DNA from 3 places in the Arthrobacter gyeryongensis genome. Region 1 is predicted to be linked to each of the others. Evidence: riboswitches for the same ligand, from Rfam matches in the RefSeq annotation. Region 1 holds a riboswitch; each other region holds the start of a gene.
The links. Region 1 has a riboswitch for thiamine pyrophosphate ahead of thiO (glycine oxidase ThiO). Riboswitches for the same ligand answer to the same signal wherever they lie in the genome.
Positions count from the first base shown of each region.

Region 2: another riboswitch for thiamine pyrophosphate. It lies ahead of ABEA18_RS06505 (ECF transporter S component); the one in region 1 lies ahead of thiO (glycine oxidase ThiO).
Region 3: another riboswitch for thiamine pyrophosphate. It lies ahead of thiD (bifunctional hydroxymethylpyrimidine kinase/phosphomethylpyrimidine kinase); the one in region 1 lies ahead of thiO (glycine oxidase ThiO).

Region 1 covers NZ_BAABKK010000011.1:40,539-43,810, forward strand. Annotated here, with positions in the region: gene thiO (glycine oxidase ThiO) at 1-1,238, opposite strand, end outside; TPP riboswitch at 1,230-1,349, opposite strand; gene thiE (thiamine phosphate synthase) at 1,376-2,065, shown strand; gene ABEA18_RS09535 (RNB domain-containing ribonuclease) at 2,103-3,272, shown strand, end outside.
Region 2 covers NZ_BAABKK010000009.1:127,326-130,597, forward strand. Annotated here, with positions in the region: gene ABEA18_RS06500 (ABC transporter ATP-binding protein) at 1-1,443, opposite strand, end outside; gene ABEA18_RS06505 (ECF transporter S component) at 1,443-2,072, opposite strand; TPP riboswitch at 2,147-2,282, opposite strand; gene ABEA18_RS06510 (NUDIX hydrolase) at 2,498-3,244, shown strand.
Region 3 covers NZ_BAABKK010000022.1:53,261-56,532, forward strand. Annotated here, with positions in the region: gene ABEA18_RS15440 (Rne/Rng family ribonuclease) at 1-1,266, shown strand, start outside; TPP riboswitch at 1,415-1,511, shown strand; gene thiD (bifunctional hydroxymethylpyrimidine kinase/phosphomethylpyrimidine kinase) at 1,503-3,023, shown strand.

The DNA of each region.
Region 1 (3,272 bases):
GTTGAAAGCTGGTGGGAGAAGCGGTCCGGGCGGAATTTGTTCCACCGGGGATCCGCGGTGCCGTCCATGAGTCCGACGCAGATCTTCGCCGCTGCCGGAGTGAGGAGTACGCCGTGGCGGAAGAAGCCGCTGGCCACGATGAGGCCCGGCACGGTTCTTTCGCGACCTTCCACGCGGCCCAGCAACGGTGCGTTGTCCGGAGTGCCCGGGCGCGCTCGGGCAGTTGCTTCCAGAAGTTCCAGTTCGGCCACAGCCGGGACAAGTACCTGGGCGTCGCGGAGCAATTGGTACACGCCACCGGCTGATACCGGGTTGACCGATCCCCCGGACGCCGACAAGCCGTCTTCACGTTGCGTCGCGCCGATCACCACCGTCCCGTCGTCGCGGGGCACGATATAGACGGGCACTCCGCGCACCATTCCCCGGACAGTGGCGGTGACCAGGGGTTGCAGGTGCTCCGGGACGCGCAACCGCAGTATGTCGCCATACACCGGACGCAACGGGAGTGACAATCCATCCGGCAGGCCGTCCAAGCGGGCGGCATCCAGTCCGTTGGCTACCACTGTTTCCGTGGCGAGCACTTCGATTCCTGAGCCGAGCACGGCCCCGACGACGCGCCCGTCCTCCCACAGGAGTCCCGCCGCAGCGTCGTGGACCGCAAAACCGTCCTCGGCCCCCGGAATCCAGCTGGAATCGCCGGGCTGGTGGTCTGCCAGCGCGCCCAGAATCGCGGCCGAAAGCCGGCGTGGATCCACTTGGTGGTCGCCCGGGATGTCGAAGGCGCAGGAAATCTGCGGGCTCAGCAGCGGCTCACGCTCCCGCGCCTCGCGCAACCGCACGGATTCCACCACCAGGCCGTTGGCCAGCTGCACATCCCGGAGATCGGCGAGCGCCCGGCGGTCCGCAGCGTCCGCGCCGACGGCGAGGGTCGGCGTCGTACGGTAACCTGTGCTGCGGCCGATGCTCGAGCCGGTCACATTCCGTTCGAAGTCCGGCCACAATACCGACGATTCGAGCATTAGCTCCAGGAGGTCCTCTTCCTGGTAGTGCAATTCGCTGACCGGCGCCAGCATTCCCGCCGCCGCGAACGTAGCGCCGCTGGCCGGTGCGGGATCGACGAGGGCAACCGAACGGCCGGATCTGCGGGCTTCCCACGCGATGCCGAGGCCAATGACACCGCCCCCGATCACCGCGACATCCGCGCGCACGGGTTCGTGCTGGGTGTTTACTTCGTCCATGGAGTCCTTCCCTACGCCGGTACTAGCCGGATCAGGTCAAGCGGTCGGCGCTTAAGCCCTCTCAGCCGAGCGGCGATTGTGACTGCCGCCGCGGCTCCCGCGGTACCAGCCCAGTTTAGAGGAACTACTCTGTTTCCATGACCCAGCACGATGTCCACACCACCGCCCGCCTGTACCTCTGCACTGACGCCCGCAAACAAAAGGGTGATTTTGAGCAGTTTGTCGATGCCGCATTCGAGGGCGGCGTGGACATCATCCAGCTGCGTGACAAGACGATTGAGGCGGCGGAAGAACTCGAACTCCTGGAGGTCCTGCAATCCGTGGCTCATCGTCACGGCCGTCTCTGGGCAGTCAACGACCGCGCGGACGTAGCATCCCTCTCCGGCGCGCCGGTGTTCCATATCGGCCAAAAGGACATTCCGCTGCGCTCTGCCCGGAAATTGCTCCACGACCCCACCATCATCGGCCTCTCCACGCACACGCCGGAACAGATTGACGCCGCCATCGCCGCGTCGCCTGGCCGCAGCGGCCTGGACTACTTCTGCGTCGGGCCGGTGTGGGCCACCCCCACGAAGCCGGGACGCTCCGCCGTCGGGCTCGATCTGGTGAAGTACGCTGCCAACGCGGTGAAGCAGGCAGACGAAGAGACCGTCGGGGGCGTCGTGCTCCCCTGGTTTGCGATCGGCGGGATCGATCTCGGCAACGTGGAAGAGGTAGTTAGGGCCGGCGCCAGCCGCATCGTGGTGGTGCGGGCAATCACCGAAGCGCAAGATCCGACGGCAGCTGCCCAGGCGCTCCTGGCTGCCCTGGACGCAGCGGCGGCCTAGCGAGACGCCGCGAGATTTTGGAGTTACCCTGACTTTCGTGTCACACCAGCGGATAGCCCCGAACGTTAGTGAAACGTCGAACCAGCTTGCGGAAGCGCTGGCGGCGCTGCGGACTGAACTCGAGCTGCCCGCAGGTTACCCCGCTGAAGCGCTGCGCGACGCCGAAGCGGCGGTTTCCGGACACACCCTGCCGCCGCATGACTTCACGGACGTTCCGTTCATCACGATCGACCCGGCTTCTTCCACGGATCTCGACCAGGCCCTCTTCATTGACAGGTCCGGCGGTGGTTACAGGGTTCTCTACGCCATCTCCGATGTGCCCTCCTTTGTGCCCCCGGGAGGAGCGCTCGACGCCGAGACCCGCCACCGCGGGCAAACGTACTATGCCCCGGACGGCCGTATACCGCTGCACCCCGAGATCATCAGCGAGCATGCGGGAAGCCTGTTGGCCGGCCAGACGTGCGGCGCGTTCGTGTGGGACTTCGAACTCGATGCCGAGGCGGAGTTCCGCACCGTCTCCGTGCGGCGGGCAAGCGTACGGAGCCGCGCCAAACTCAGCTACAAGGGCGTGCAGGCTGAGATCGATTCCGGAACAGCTGATCCCGTCCTGCAGCTGCTCAAGGAAGTCGGACTCAAGCGGGTGGAACTTGAGGGCCGCCGCGGCGGGGCAAGCCTGAACATGCCCGAACAGGAAATCGTCCAACTGCCCGACGGCGGGGGGTACAGGATCGTCGCAGCTCCCTCGCTGCCGGTTGAGGACTGGAACGCCCAGATTTCGCTCATGACCGGGATGGCCGCCGCCCAGCTGATGCTCGACGGCAAAGTGGGGATTTTGCGCACCATGCCGGCCCCCGATGAGCGCTCGCTGCTCCATTTCAAGCGGCAAACGGGGGCACTCGGCAAGCCCTGGACCGAGGGGACGAGCTATGGAGCGTACTTGCGGACCCTCGACGCCAAGGACCCCCGGCAACTGGCCATCCTCCATTCAGCGGGGCTGCTTTTCCGTGGTGCCGGCTACACGCCCTTCGACGGCGAGGTACCGGGCAGCGTCCTGCAGTCAGCCATCGGGGCACCCTATGCCCACACCACCGCGCCGTTGCGCCGGCTTGTGGATCGTTTTGTGCTGGTCATCTGCGAAGCACTGAGTAATGGAACAGAGATCCCTGCATGGGCCCGGAATGCTTTGCCGACCCTGCCGGTGATCATG
Region 2 (3,272 bases), on a different contig from region 1:
CTGGCCGAAGGTGGGTTCGTCCAGCACCAGGACCCGGGGGTGCGCGGCGAGCACCGTCGCCACGGACAGCCGGCGCTTTTCGCCCCCGGAGAGCGTGTACGGGTTGGCGTCGACGAGATGCCCCAAGCGCAGCCGCTCCAGCAACTCGTCCACCCGGTCCTCGCCATGGCCAAGGTGCTTAGGGCCGAACATGAGCTCGTCGAGCACGCGGCCGGTGACGAACTGGTGCTCGGGCTCCTGGAACACGGTCCCTATCCGGGAGATCAGCTGCTGGGCCTTCCACTTGAACGGGTCATTACCGGCGCCGTCGCTAAGCCCGACGGCTGCAGTCACCGTGCCGGACACCGGCGCCAACAAGCCCGCGAGGGTCAACGCGAAGGTCGATTTTCCGGCGCCGTTGGGACCGGTGATGGTCAGGGCCTGCCCGGCGAGCACTTCGGCGTCGAGTCCGGACTGCACAGGAAGGGGCGGGATGGTCTTGAACCCGCGGCGCCGTGGCCGTTCGCGGGACACCGCGAGCTCCTGCGTGCCGAGCAGCAGCTCTCCAGCGCTCTCGGGGCCGGCCCCCGAGCCAGAGCCTGTTCCCGAACGTGGCCGGGTGGACGGCACGTAACCGGGCACCCAGACGCCCGCAGCAGTGAGCATGTCCCTCGCTTGCGCCAGAACGGTGTCCGGATCGCCGTCCAGGAGCACCGCTGGCGTCGACCCTCCCTTGGAGGAGGAGCTGCCCGGCTGCAGCACCACGATCCGGTCCACGAGGTCTTTCCAGACCGATACCCGGTGTTCCACCACCACCAAGGTAGCGCCGGTCTTGTCCAGGCAGCGGCCCACGGCATCGCGCACTTCCAACACGCCGGCCGGGTCAAGGTTGGCGGTCGGCTCGTCCAGGAGGATCAAGCCGGGCCGCATCGCCAGGATGCCGGCCAGTGCAAGGCGTTGCTTCTGCCCACCCGAGAGGGCCGACGTCGGGTGGTCGAGCGCGAAGTTGCCGCTCGCACTGCCACCGGCACTACGCAGCAGCCCGACGTCGTCGAGCGCTTCATGGACCCGCTTCCAGATCTCTTCCCGCGGCACGCAAAGGTTCTCGGCGCCGAACGCGACGTCGTCGCCCAGCCGGGAAAGCACCACCTGGGTTTCGGGGTCCTGTTGCATGAGTCCGGCACGGCCCCGCTGGGCCTTCGGCGAAACGCCGTCCACCAGCAGCGAGCCCGTCTCGTCGGCGTCGTCACCTTCCTCGCCCAACACGCCTGCCAAGGCATGCAGGAGCGTCGACTTGCCCGCGCCCGAGGGGCCGAGCAGGAGCACACGCTCCCCTGGACGGATGTCCAGGTCGAGGGCGTGAATGGCCTGCGTGGTGCGGCCAGCGTGCCGCCAGCCCCAGCCTTGCGCGGAAATGGCGGCGGGTCGCACCACAGCAGGTGTGCCGGAATCAGGACTGGGCATCAGGAAAAGACGGGCTCCGAGGCGGCCTTGCGGGACGCGAACGCGCTCAGGACACCGGTCTTGGCCAGGCCGCGGGTCGCGATCCAGGACAAGGCACCGGCAATGACGGCACCGGAGATCGTGCAGAACACGATGTACGCGAGCTTGTCGACCGGTTCGTAGGCGATGTTCCAGCCCCACGGCAGGAAGGAGTCGTTCAAACCGCAGAACAGGCCAGCGCCGGCACCGGCCAGCAGGGACACCGGCAGGTTGAACTTCTTGTACATGAAGGCCAGGAAGATGAGTTCCGCGCCGAGACCCTGAAGCAGGCCCGAGATCAGGACCGTGGTGCCGTACTGCGAACCCATGATGAGCTCACTGGTGGCGGCCACTGTCTCGCAGAAAATTGCCGCACCGGGCTTGCGGACGATGAGCATGCCCAGCACTGCCGGAATCATCCAACCACCGGCGATCAGGCCGCTCAGCGGCGGGTAGCCGGCGGACATAGGCGTAGCAACCAGAGCCATCTGGTCCCACGCCCAGAAGATCACGCCGCCGGCGATCGAGATCAGCGCTGCCACGACGATGTCCACGACGCGCCAGTTGTAACCAGGCTTGGTGAGGCCCGGCCTTGCAGAAATACCAGTCATTTTGTCCTCCTGAGGAACAGGAGGGGAAAGTGTTCCCGGTTGCCTGCGAGCGGCTTCCGCCGCGCCGGTCCGGACACTATGAGAACTCGACTCCCTTGCGCCGGTACTAGCCGGATCAGGTTCGAGGGTCTGCGGCTGTCCGCACTCTCAGCGCCCGTCCTCGTGCCGCATTGCTGCGAGCCCGACGGCGGCGCTCCCCTGTCGTTATCAATCCACCCTTTTGGGCGTGGTTCAGTTTACACCTTGGCGGGGTTGCGGGCGCTGTGCCGGCCTATGCGGAACGGTCACAAACACGCGTACCGACGGATTCTGCTGGATCATTCGCCGGGCGAGCCCTAGCCGGCCCGGATTGGCGCGGGCGGGCGCAGAAACTGGGAGAATGATCCAGCAGAATGTGACGCAGCAGAGCGGGCAAAGGAGCGGTCTTGGCAGGCATTAGCGAAGCGAACAGCACCACGGTGGCCGAACCTAGGCTCGCCGCGAGCGTGATCCTGGTCCGCGAGGCCCCCGTTCACACGGTTGAGTCAGACCCGGAGGTTCCGGCGGATACCGGGCGCGGCCTGGAGGTGTTCGTCCAGCACCGGGTGACCACGATGGATTTCGCCGCGGGCATGGTCGTCTTCCCCGGAGGGCGAGTGGACCAGGCGGACAGCTCCGGCTGGGACTTCGAGGACGACGTCGTCGAGCAGCACGCCGCCGCATGGCACCGGAGCAGCATCGCCGTCGAGCCCGCTTCGGCCCGGTTCAACGCCGGCCGGGTGCTGGCGGCCGCGCAGCGCGAGGTGTTCGAAGAAGCCGGGCTGAAGCTCGACGCCGCCACCCTCCGCCCGTGGGCCAACTGGGTCACCCCGGCAGACCAGCCCAAGCGCTTCGACACATACTTCTACCTTGCCTGCCCGCTTTCCGGTGCCGAGCCAAGGCACCAAACAACGGAAGCGTCATCGTCCTTGTGGATGCCGGTCCGCGGGATCCTGGATGCCGAAGCCGCCGGAACCCTCAAGCTCATGCCGCCCACGTTGGCGCTGCTCGATGAGCTCGTCGCCCTCGGCACAGTGGAAGCGATACTGGCCGAGGACCGCGACATCGTGCCCGTCCGTCCAAAGCCTGGAGCTTTGGAGGAGTTCTTCCGGCTGAGGCGCCAGTCCCCAACCGTTGCTCCGGAACTGCCCTGAAGTGGGGTTAGGCTGGGGACGGTCCTGT
Region 3 (3,272 bases), on a different contig from region 1:
CAGATCCACAAGGCATTGGAGCGCAAGGTCTTCCTGCCCTCCGGTGGTTCGCTCGTGATCGACCGCACCGAGGCCATGACGGTTGTTGACGTCAACACCGGGAAGTTCACCGGCAGCGGTGGCAACCTCGAGGAAACCGTCACCAAGAACAACCTTGAGGCTGCCGAGGAAGTGGTCCGCCAGCTGCGCTTGCGCGACATCGGCGGAATCATCGTCATCGACTTCATCGACATGGTCCTGGAATCCAACCGCGATCTCGTGCTGCGCCGCTTGGTCGAGTGCCTCGGCCGGGACCGTACCAAGCACCAGGTAGCCGAGGTGACGTCGCTTGGATTGGTCCAGATGACCCGCAAGCGCATGGGCACCGGACTGCTGGAGGTCTTCGGCGAGCAGTGCGAAACGTGCGCCGGTCGCGGAATCGTCACGCACGATGAGCCTGTGGAGCACCGTCGGGCCAACGTGGTGGCCGCTGAACACCACCACCCGCGCACGGAGTCACAGCCGGCCGTCCGCCCCGAGCAGCGCAAGCGTCGCCGCGGCAGGGGCACCGGTCCGGGGACCACCGAGCTCCCGATCACTCCTCCAGTGCCGGTCCACAGCGTGGAATCCACTGATCCGAATCGCCAGGCAGCCACGCGCGCAGCCCTTGCCACCATCGCGGCTGCTGCCCACGCAGCCCACCTGCACGACGACGAGCTCCACCACGCGGCGGAATTGCTCGCCGACGGGCACGTAGCGGAAGCAACCCCGGCCCAGGCCCCCGCGGCCCCGGCCCAGCCTCCCGCGGCCCCGGTCCAGGCTCCTGCCGCTGCTTCGAGTGGCGAGGAACGTTCGAAGCCTGTGCTGCGATTCGGCGGTGAGGAAGTTGCGTTGCCCTTCGTCCACCACGAAGAGGAGCCAGCGAGTGGTGCACCTGCCATGAGCCTGGACCTGTTGGCACAAGCATTCGCAGGCCTCGGAGAAGCTCCGGACACCGCGACGACGGCAACTGAGGCCGAGGAAGCGCCCGCAGGGACCCCCGCCGCCGTTGCAAGCGGAGAATCCCCGGAAGCGGGTTCGCGTGGACGCCGAGGCCGCCGCAACCGCAGCGCCAGCCGGGCCCAGGGTGCCGCCAACGCCACCAACGTGGAGCACCACGAGGTTGCCGTGGCCGCCTCCGGTGGGGCCGCGCACGAGGCCAAGGCGGCGGACGCTGCTCCAGCCAAGTCGACGGCGGCAGCGGAACCGATCATCCTCGGGGTCGGCGTGCCCAAGTCCGAACTTTAGACGCAGTACCCTGTCCGAAGCCCCGGCCGTTTCCGCTCTTGTGGAAACCACCGGGGCTTCGGCGTTGCCAGCCAATTCACCGGACCACCGCTCAGCGCGGTTGCAAAGGGCGATTTCAGCGGGTGGGGTGTGATCCGGGTTAAGCTAGGGGACTGACACGGGGTGCCGCGCACCAAGCCGGCTGAGACCAGACCCGTTGAACCTGTCCGGTTAGCACCGGCGAAGGGATGTCTTGCATGACTGTTTCAGCGCAATCAGCCGTCTACCCGCTTAAGGCCATCCAGCGAGCTATCCCGAGGGTCCTCAGCATTGCCGGCTCGGATCCTTCGGGTGGTGCCGGGATCCAGGCAGACCTCAAGAGCATTGCGGCCAACGGAGGCTATGGCATGGCCGTGATTACGGCGCTCACGGTACAAAACACGCAGGGCGTCACTGCCGTCCATGTGCCTCCCGTCGAATTCCTGCGCCAGCAATTGGATGCCATTAGCGACGACATCACCGTCGATGCTGTCAAAATCGGCATGCTCGGGGACGCGGCCGTCATCCACGAGGTCCGTCGCTGGCTCGGCGAGGCGCGTCCCGCCGTCGTCGTGCTGGATCCGGTGATGATCGCGACCAGTGGCGACCGGCTCCTGGCGGAGTCCGCTGAAACCGCGCTGCGGGAACTCCTGCCCCTCGCTGACTTGGTGACCCCCAACCTTCCTGAATTGGCCATGCTGCTTGGCGAGCCTGTTGCCATTGACTGGGCATCGGCGTTGGAGCAAGGCAAACGCCTGGCTGCCGCCTGCGGAAACACCGTCCTGGTGAAGGGCGGCCATCTGCAGGGAGAGGCCTGCCCCGACGCCCTGGTCAACACCGAAGGAGTCCTCAGCCAGGACGTGGTGGAATTTGCCGGTCAACGCGTGGAGACCCGCAACAGCCATGGCACGGGATGCTCCCTATCCTCGGCGATGGCGACGGCCAAGGCGCGGCTCGGTGATTGGGAGTCCGCCCTGCGTGTAGTCAAGCCCTGGCTTCAGGAGGCGCTGACCCGGTCCGAGGTGCTGGAAGTCGGGAAGGGCAACGGGCCGATCCATCATTTCCACGCGCTCCAGCAGGACCTTCAACCGGGGGACTTTGCCGTCCGGATGTGGGACACCGCCCAAGCGGAACTTGCGGCCATTTATGGCCTGGACTTCATCCAGCACTTGCAAACCGGTGGCCTCAGCGAAGCGCAGTTCAGCTATTACCTGTCGCAGGATGCCATCTATCTCAACGGCTATTCCCGGGTCCTGGCACGGGCAAGCGCCCTCGCCCCGAGGGAAACCGAACAGCTGTTCTGGGCCCGCGGCTCGCAGATGTGCCTTGAGGTCGAGTCCGAGCTGCACCGGAATTGGCTCAGCGGACGCCAGGTGAGCGGAGAGCTTGGCCCAGTCACCAAGGCCTACGTGGACCACTTGCTGGCGGCTTCGGTATCGGGCAGCTATGCCGTGCTGCTGGCTGCCGTGCTTCCCTGCTACTGGTTGTACGCCGAAGTGGGACAGCAGCTCCACCTTGGCTATGTTCAGGCGGGAGCGTCGGACGAGCACCCTTACGCGGACTGGCTGCGCACTTACGCAGACGAGGCGTTCGCAGCGGCCACCCGCACGGCGATCGACATCACGGATGCCGCCGCGCAGGCCGCGTCGCCAACGGAGCGCGCCGCTATGATGGAGGCGTTTGCCCAATCCTGCCGTTATGAAACGGCGTTCTTCGATGCTCCAAGATTGCACGCCTGAGCCCGTTTTCTGGGGCGGAGGCACGGTAGCCAGGCCTATTTCCGCGGGCGCTGCAGCGTGTCGGCGTGAGGATCCGAGCTTTTCCCGGCCGGCAGGGTAAGGTGGACGGGCACGGTACCGGATGGCGACATAGCCAGTGTGTGGCAGCCATCACGTGGCAGCCTCCGGACCTGGCCTCATTTGCAGCCGAAGGCGAAACTAGCGTAATCTAGATCTTCGGTGCTTACGCCAACACTTGGGTTATGCCCC